Regions from separate parts of the Kutzneria viridogrisea DSM 43870 genome, predicted to be linked through region 1. Evidence: riboswitches for the same ligand, from Rfam matches in the RefSeq annotation. Region 1 holds a riboswitch; the other holds the start of a gene.
What was found. A riboswitch is a leader RNA that binds a small molecule or an ion and turns the genes downstream of it on or off. The one in region 1 is predicted to bind glycine.

Region 1 (4,408 bases):
CGGGATTGGTCGTGGGCAACGTGATCGCCACCGCGTCGCGCCCCGCGTCCAGCCACAGCTGCGCGGAGTCGATCGACACCGGGTTCAGGTCCTTGCTGCCGTCCGCGGCGTACCGGTACGGCGCGGTCAGCGAGCCGCGCGCCCCGTACCAGTCGGACCCCGACAGGCTCGCCTGCGTGGTCGTGCCGTCCGCGTAGTGCACGGTGGCCGGCCCGCCCGCCGCCCCGTACGAGCAGGACACCAGCAGCATCGCCGAGGTGTAGCGGCCCTTGGGCAGCGTGATCCGCTGGCCCATGGCGACCACGTTGTTCTTCGCCCCGGGCGCAGAGGAGGGGAACTGGTAGGGCACCCCGTCGACCACGATCCGCCCGGCCGCGAACACCTCGGCCGGGTAGGTGTAGCCCGAGCCGTCGAAGTTGCCGTCGTGGAGCGCGATGGAGTCGATGCCATCGTTGTCGAAGTAGCCGTCGAGCGGTACGGGGACCGGGTCGGGCACCGTGGTGGCCGGTGCTGCGCTGGCGAACGCGGTGCCCGTGCCCGAAACCGTGGCCAGCACTGTCGCTCCCAGTGCCATGCCCAGGACGTTCCGGCGTGGATAGGTCGGCATTGAGCCTCCTGCGCGCGGCGATTCATCGGATGACTGAATCCTGTTGTGGCCTACCTCACGCTGTCAACCCGTCAGGTGACGTCGCCCAACTGGACCAGTTCCGTGATGCCCCGGGCTGCCAGGTAGGCGGAATCATCCGACCTGTCCGCCAGTACGGTGGCCACTCGCACGCCCTGCGCGGCCAGCCGCATCCAGGCCTCGAAGAACGCCCCGCCCGGCCCCGACTCGCGCCGCGAGTCCAGCCCGCCGCCCTCGAAGACCAGTGCCGTCTTGCGCACGGCGGGCTGTGGCGGCGTGCTCCGCAGTTCGCGCACCGCCCGGCTCACCGTCTCGGCCAGCGGCTTGCGGCTGCCATCGGTGCGCAGCAGGCCCAGGCCGTACTCCAGCACCGGGTAGTCCACGAACCGGCGGTCCACGTCGTGCGAGCACCACCAGGTCACGCCCCAGACGTCGGCGCAGGTCGTGACGTTGGCAAGCGTTTGCGCGGCGTATTCCGGGGCGTCCGCGACCGGGATGTGCGGGTCGGGGGCGCCCAGCTCCTGCACCCAGATCACCCGGCCGACCTCGCCGTAGGCCCTGGCCAGTTCCGTGCCGTACTCGGCGAGGTGGGTGACCTCAGTGGACAGCGGGCCGTAGCGGCGCGCGCAGTCCAGGCTGAACACCCACGGGTGCACGGTGGTCATGGCGCCCTTGCGCGCGCTGGCCTGCGGGGTGAACGGGTGGCCGTCCACGTACCAGGCGTCGTCGAAGGCGGAATGGCAGTGCGGGTGGTCCGGGTCGGCCTGGGCGCAGACCGCCAGCAGGTGGTCGATCCACGCGTCCACCTGCTCGGGGGTGCAGGGGTTGTGCGGCACGAGGTTGTTCATCTCGTTGCCCAGGGTCATGCCCAGGTAGTTCGGCTCCCCGCGCAGGGCCGTGGCCAGGGTGCGCAGCAGCAGCGCCTGGCCCGCCAGCACGTCGGGGTCGGTGAAGACGTTGCGCTGGTGCCAGGTCTGCGTCCACGAGGGGTAGAAGTCAAAACTGGACAGGTGGCCCTGGATGCCGTCCACGGAGACGTCCAGCCCGGCCGCCGCCGCCAGCCGGACCAGCTCCAGCAGTTGCTCGACCGCCCGCTCCCGCACCACGCCCCGGTTCGGCTGGAACACCGGCCAGATCGGGAAGACCCGCACGTGGTCCAGGCCCAGCCCGGCGAGGTCGTCCAGGTCCTTGCTGATCGATCCCGGGTCGAAGTCCAGCCAGGCGTGCCACCACTGCTGGGACGGGGTGTAGTTGGCGCCGAACCGCATTAGCTCTCCTTCACGCTCGTGCCGCCAACACTTCCGGTCACCTACAGTGGGCGTCAACAACTCCAAACAGGCCGAGTACCCGCGTTCGTCGCGTGGTGCACAGCCCGGTCGGGAGAGCTCTCGGTTCACGCCGGGGCGCCGAAGGAGCAAGCACTCCCCGCACACTCTCAGGCAACAAGACCGGCCGGGCGAGGCGACTCTGGAAAGAGTGTGCGCGGTCGTGCACGCCCACCCACGGTGCAAGCTGTCGCGGTCGTGGCGGTGAAGCTCTCAGGTCCCATGACAGAGGGGGAGCCAACCGACTGACCTGGTTCGGGACCCGACCCGACCACCGCACCGTGGAGTGACCGTATGGCCATCAGCGTGTTCGACCTGTTCTCCGTGGGGATCGGGCCGTCCAGCTCGCACACCGTGGGGCCGATGCGCGCCGCGAGCATGTTCGTGCGGCGGCTGCGCGAGGCCGGGTTGTTCGACCGGACCACCCGGGTACACGCGCAGCTGTTCGGCTCGCTGGGCGCCACCGGGCACGGGCACGGCAGCCCCAAGGCCGTCATGCTGGGCCTGGAGGGGGAACAGCCCGAGCTGTGCGACCCCAGCAACGCCGACGACCGGGTCGCCGAGATCCGCCGCGACCGCAGGCTCACCCTGGGCGGGCAGCGGCCGATCGAGTTCGTCGAGGACACCGACCTGGTCATGCACCGGCGCAAGCAGTTGCCCTTGCACCCCAACGGCATGAGCTTCGCCGCGCTGGACGCCGATGGCACCGAGCTGGACAGCGCCGTGTACTACTCCGTCGGCGGCGGCTTCATCGTGGACGAGACCGCCAGCGGCACCGACCGGATCAAGCCCGACAGCACCCCGCTCGCGCACCCGTTCACCACCGGGGACGAACTGCTCGCCAGGACACGGGAAACCGGCCTGTCCATCAGCGACATCATGCTGGCCAACGAGTTGGCCTGGCGCGAGGAGTCCGAGGTCCGGTCCGGGCTGCTGCACATCTGGCAGGTCATGCAGGACTGCGTGGAGCGCGGCTGCACCGTGGAGGGCGTGCTGCCCGGCGGGCTCAAGGTCCGGCGCAGGGCCGCCGACCTGAGGCGCGGGCTGTCCAGCGAGCACTTCACCACCGACCCGCTGCGCGTCATGGACTGGGTGACCCTGTTCGCCCTGGCCGTCAACGAGGAGAACGCGGCGGGCGGGCGGGTCGTCACCGCCCCCACCAACGGCGCCGCCGGGATCGTGCCCGCCGTGCTGCACTACTACGCCCGGTTCGTGCCCGGCGCCAACGAGGACGGAGTGGTCCGGTTCCTGCTCGCGGCGGGCGCCGTTGGTGTGCTGTTCAAGGAAAACGCTTCCATCTCCGGTGCCGAGGTGGGCTGCCAGGGCGAGGTCGGCTCGGCCTGTTCCATGGCCGCAGCCGGGCTCGCCGAGGTGCTGGGCGGCACCCCCGAGCAGGTGGAGAACGCCGCCGAGATCGCCATGGAGCACAACCTCGGCCTGACCTGCGACCCGATCGGCGGCCTGGTGCAGATCCCGTGCATCGAGCGCAACGCGCTGGCCTCCATCAAGGCCATCACCGCCGCACGCATGGCACTGCGCGGGGACGGCGCCCACTTCGTGTCCCTGGACAAGGTCATCAAGACGATGCGCGAGACCGGCCGGGACATGAAGGACAAGTACAAGGAGACCGCGCGCGGCGGCCTGGCCGTCAACGTGATCGAGTGCTGATCACTGCCTCCGACCTGCGGCGACCTTTTTCGTTGCCACTCGGCACTTCTCGCCACTGCGCGAAGTCTGACGGCCTGGCGATGACCTGATCTTGGTCCGTCCAGACCCCTGCGTCATCCCGACACGAAGCCGATCCTGCGGACGGTGGTGCCGGGTCAAGGCGTGCTTTCTCGCCCTGTCCCGGTGCCGCCGGCCGTGGTCATGATCGTTCCTCGCTCGCGAGAGTCAGCTTGTTGCTTGTGCTGGCAGGACGTGAACCTGGCGCTCGATGTCCTGCTGCGCCAACTCAACCAGGTGCTGCGGGGCTGGACCGCCTACTTCAAGCACGGATCGTCGAAGGCAACCTTGTTGCCTGATCGCATGCGATGAGGGCGAGGATGAAATCCTCCCTGGCGAAGCGGCGTCCGATCGCCAGACCGAGCTGGTGCCCGACGCCTCGCGCTCATCTCACTTCTTGCGACGCTGCCGACCCGTTGGTCGCGGCGGCGAACGCCGCCGCGACCAACACCCTCACTGGTCGACCGGTGCCGGCCAGGGCTTCTGCTTGTCGAGTTCTTCGTGCACGAGCTGGAGGAAGGCGCGGACCTCGTTCTCGCCGTACGGCGGTTCGATGTCCGCGGTCACCGGGTCGGACTGCCCGAGAGCCTGCGCGATGGCCTGTGAGTACGCCTGGGGGCCGTGCGAGAAGTACTTGCGGGCGAGCATGGCCTCGGCCATGCTCGTCGCCACGTCGCGCTCCAGGCTCGGCGCGCGGAACAGCCCGTAGATCACCGAGTTCAGCTCGGCACGG
Region 2 (4,408 bases), 310 kb from region 1:
CGCCGGGCTCGCCGCTCACCGCGGCCACGGCGGCGTCGTCCACCGTGTCCTCGGCGGACCAGCCGCCCAGCCCGAAGGTGTAGGGCAGTGCGGGCGGGTGGTCGGCGGGGGCGAGCCCGCGCAGGGCAACGGGGTCCTCGCCCGCCGACAGCAGGGCGCGGACCAGTGCGTCCTGGTTGGTCTCGGTCAGCGGTACCCGCTGGTGGACGGCGGCGAAGGCCACGGACCTGGCCACCTCGGTGGTGCGGCCCTCGGCGAGCCAGCGGCGTGCGGTGCAGAGCAGGTCGTCGGGCAGTTGCCCGGCGAGTGCGGCCAGCGCGGTGCGCAGCGGCGTGGAATCGACCTGGGGCGGGGCATCGGACACGATCACGGCATCCGCGACGAGCACCTGGCGATCCTCCTCCCCGAGGCAAATGCAATTGTGCAAGGGTACGACAGCCAATTGCTGGTCAACAGGTCTCTGGCTGGCGGGAAGCTGAAGGTTTCGACGGACGGGCAAACTCTGTGCCCGATTACCCCTTGCGCCGGGCCGATGCGGCGCAACGTGGAGCGAACACGCAGGTCAGCGCCGGTCTACATGGCGTGGAGGCGGCGTGAAGATCCTCTGAAGAGAGCGGTTGCACGCTGTGTACCCGGGGGATCACCGTCGAGGAGGAAGCAGATGGACAGAGTGTGGGTGGCCGTGCATGCGGGCGATCCGATCACGCTGGCTGGGGCCATCAGCTACCTGCGTGCCCGTAGCGAGGTGCAGGTCGTCCCGGCGAGCCGGTTGTCCGAGGCACACGTGCTCGTGGTGTGCGTGGACACCGTGAACGCCGATGTGATGAGTCTGCTGCGCAGGACCGCTGACCAGGGTTCAGTCAAGATCGTGCTGGTGACCGACCGCTTCAACGACGCCGACCTGCTCACCGCTGTGGAGTGCGGTGTGGTCGGGGTGCTGCCCAAGGCCGCCGCCAGTGGCGACCGACTGGTGCACGCGGTGCTGGCGGCCAAGCGTGGCATGGGCGACATGCCGCCGACGCTGCTCGGCTCGCTGCTGTCACAGGTGGAGCGGCTGCACAAGGAGGTGCTGCGCCCCAACGGCCTGACCGCCTCGGGGCTGGCACCCAGGGAGATCGACGTGCTGCGGCTGATGGCCGAGGGCTGGGACACCGCCCAGATCGCCACCAAGCTGTCGTACTCGGAACGGACCGTGAAGAACGTGGTGTACGCCGTGATGAGCAGGCTGGGCCTGCGCAACCGGCCGCACGCCGTGGCCTATGCGATGCGCGCGGGTGTGATCTAGAGATCGGTCGAAGCCCCTGGTTCCAGGCGCGGAGGGGCGCCTGGAACCAGGGGCTTCGCCGTGGTTGACGCTGCGGGGCGCGGCCACATACCGTTGCCCCCCGCAAGACCGACAACTTCACGCTCGCGCCGTTGACGCCGTGCGGGAGAGTCCTGCCGAAGCCGGGCAGGCGCCGAAGGAGCAATCCCTCCCCGGAATCTCTCAGGCACCCACACCGCTCGGACCAGGCGACTCTGAAAAGCAGGTGCTCGCACCTCGCCGAAGGTGAAAGCCGCTCGCGCGGCGAAACTCTCAGGCCCATGACAGAGGGGGAGGCTCACTCCGACAGCGAGGGGTCTCCATGAGTTCCGCGGACGCCGTGACCAGGCGCACACCGCTGCACGACGTGCACGAGAAGCTCGGCGCGAAGTTCACCGACTTCGCAGGCTGGCAGATGCCGCTGCGCTACGAGGGCGACCTCGCCGAGCACAACGCGGTCCGCGGCAGCGCGGGTCTGTTCGACCTCACGCACATGGGCGAGATCGTGCTCAGCGGCCCGCAGGCCGGTGCCGCCCTGGACTACGCCCTGGTCGGCCACGCCTCGGCGATCGCCGTGGGCAAGGCCCGCTACACGATGATCTGCGCCGAGAACGGCGGCATCCTGGACGACCTGATCGTCTACCGCACCGGTGAGCACGAGTACCTGGTCGTCGCGAACGCGGGCAACGCCACCGTCGTCGCCGAGGCGCTGATCACCCGCGGTGCCGGGTTCGACACCGAGGTCCGCGACGAGTCCACCGGCTACGCCCTGCTGGCCGTGCAGGGCCCGGACTCCGCCGGGATCCTGGCCGCGCTGACCCCCACCGACCTGTCCACCGTGCGCTACTACGCCTCGTACCCGACCACCGTCGCGGGCGTGGACGTGCTGCTCGCGCGCACCGGCTACACCGGCGAGGACGGCTTCGAACTGTTCGTGGCCCCGGACTCGGCGCAGGCGGTGTGGACGGCGCTGCACGAGACGGGCCGGGTCGTGCCCTGCGGCCTGTCCTGCCGGGACAGCCTGCGGCTGGAGGCGGGCATGCCGCTGTACGGCAACGAGCTGACCGCCGAGCTGACCCCGTACGACGCGGGTCTTGGCCGGGTGGTGAAGCTGGACAAGCCGGGTGACTTCGTGGGCAGGGCCGCGCTGGAGGTGGCCGCCAAGTCCACGCCGAGCCGGAGCCTGGTCGGCCTGGTGGCACCGGGTCGCCGGGCGCCAAGGCACGGCTACCGTGTTGTCGATCCCGAGTCCGGTGCCGAGCTGGGTGTGGTCACCAGTGGCGCCCCGTCGCCGACCCTGGGACACGCCGTGGCCATGGCCTACGTCGACACCGAACGCGCCGAACCGGGATCCGCGCTGGCCGTCGACATCAGGGGCACCATGTCCCCCGTCGAGGTCGTGGCGCTGCCGTTCTACCGCCGATCCGCCTGAAAGGGTGCACAACTGATGACCGCCGTTCCCGAACACCTGGAGTACACCGCCGAGCACGAGTGGGTGTCGGTCACCGACGGGCTCACCAAGGTCGGCATCACCGCGTTCGCCGCCGAGTCGCTCGGCGACATCGTGTACGTGCAGCTGCCCGAGGTCGGCTCCGCCGTCACCGCGGGCGAGCCCTGCGGGGAGCTGGAGTCCACCAAGTCCGTCAGCGACCTGTTCGCCCCGGTCACCGGTGAGGTCGTGGCCGTCAACGACAAGGTCGCCGACGACCCCGCCGTGGTCAACACCGACCCGTTCGGCGACGGCTGGCTGTTCACAGTGCGCGCCGAGGAGAGCCAGGACGGCCTGCTCAGCTCCGACGAGTACGCCGCGCTGATCGAGGAGGCCGCGGAATGACCCCGCCCGAGCTGACCACCCCGCTTGGCGAGCTCGACCCCGAGGTCGCCTCGGCCATCGACGCCGAACTGGGCCGCCAGCGCGGCACCCTGGAGATGATCGCCTCGGAGAACTTCGCCCCGCTGGCGGTGCTCCAGGCGCAGGGCTCGGTGCTGACCAACAAGTACGCCGAGGGCTACCCGGGGCGCCGGTACTACGGCGGCTGCGAGCACGTGGACGTCATCGAGCAGCTGGCGATCGACCGGGTGAAGGCGCTGTTCGGCGCCGAGCACGCCAACGTGCAGCCACACTCCGGGGCGCAGGCCAACGCCGCCGCCATGTTCGCGCTGCTCAACCCCGGGGACACCATCCTGGGCCTGGACCTGGCGCACGGCGGGCACCTGACGCACGGCATGCGGATCAACTTCTCCGGCAAGCTGTACAACGTGGTCGCCTACCACGTGCGGGAGTCCGACTACCAGGTCGACATGGCCGAGGTGGAGCGGCTGGCCCGCGAGCACAAGCCGAAGATGATCGTGGCGGGCTGGTCGGCGTACCCGCGCCAGCTGGACTTCGCGGCGTTCCGGCGCATCGCCGACGAGGTGGGCGCCTACCTGATGGTGGACATGGCCCACTTCGCCGGGCTGGTGGCCGCCGGGCTGCACCCGAACCCGGTGCCGCACGCCGACATCGTCACCACGACCACGCACAAGACCCTGGGCGGTCCGCGCGGCGGTGTCATCCTGTGCCGCCAGGAGCTGGCCAAGAAGATCAACTCGGCGGTGTTCCCCGGCCAGCAGGGCGGCCCGCTGGAGCACGTGATCGCCGCCAAGGCCGTGGCCTTCAAGGTCGCCGCCAGCGAGGCGTTCCGCGAGCGCCAGCTGCGCACCCTGACCGGTGCGCGCATCCTCGCCGAGCGCCTGCTCGGTGACGACGTGGCCGCGGCTGGCGCCACCGTGCTCACCGGCGGCACCCAGGTCCACCTGGTGCTGCTCGACCTGCGCAAGTCCGAGCTGGACGGGCAGCAGGCCGAGGACCGGCTGCACGAGATCGGCATCACCGTGAACCGCAACGCGGTGCCCTTCGACCCGAGGCCGCCGATGGTCACCTCCGGCCTGCGCATCGGCACCCCCGCGCTGGCCGCCCGCGGCTTCGACGACGAGGCGTTCCGCGAGGTCGCCGACATCCTCGCCCGCGCGCTCGCCCCGGAGTTCGGCGAGGAACTGCGCGAGGAACTGCGCGGCCGCGTGACCGTGCTGACCGAGAAGTTCCCGCTCTACCCGACGCTGTAG

Region 2: another riboswitch for glycine. It lies ahead of gcvT (glycine cleavage system aminomethyltransferase GcvT); the one in region 1 lies ahead of KALB_RS38350 (L-serine ammonia-lyase).

The regions. Positions count from the first base shown of each region.
Region 1 is NZ_CP007155.1:8,796,644-8,801,051, reverse strand. Features, by position in the region: gene KALB_RS38360 (alpha-L-fucosidase) at 1-607, opposite strand, end outside; gene KALB_RS38355 (glycoside hydrolase 5 family protein) at 679-1,893, opposite strand; glycine riboswitch at 1,993-2,086, shown strand; gene KALB_RS38350 (L-serine ammonia-lyase) at 2,245-3,618, shown strand; gene KALB_RS47975 (group II intron maturase-specific domain-containing protein) at 3,871-3,987, shown strand; gene KALB_RS38345 (hypothetical protein) at 4,129-4,408, opposite strand, start outside.
Region 2 is NZ_CP007155.1:9,111,185-9,115,592, forward strand. Features, by position in the region: gene KALB_RS39875 (hypothetical protein) at 1-388, opposite strand, end outside; gene KALB_RS39880 (helix-turn-helix transcriptional regulator) at 662-1,285, shown strand; glycine riboswitch at 1,418-1,512, shown strand; glycine riboswitch at 1,513-1,601, shown strand; gene gcvT (glycine cleavage system aminomethyltransferase GcvT) at 1,626-2,735, shown strand; gene gcvH (glycine cleavage system protein GcvH) at 2,751-3,137, shown strand; gene glyA (serine hydroxymethyltransferase) at 3,134-4,408, shown strand.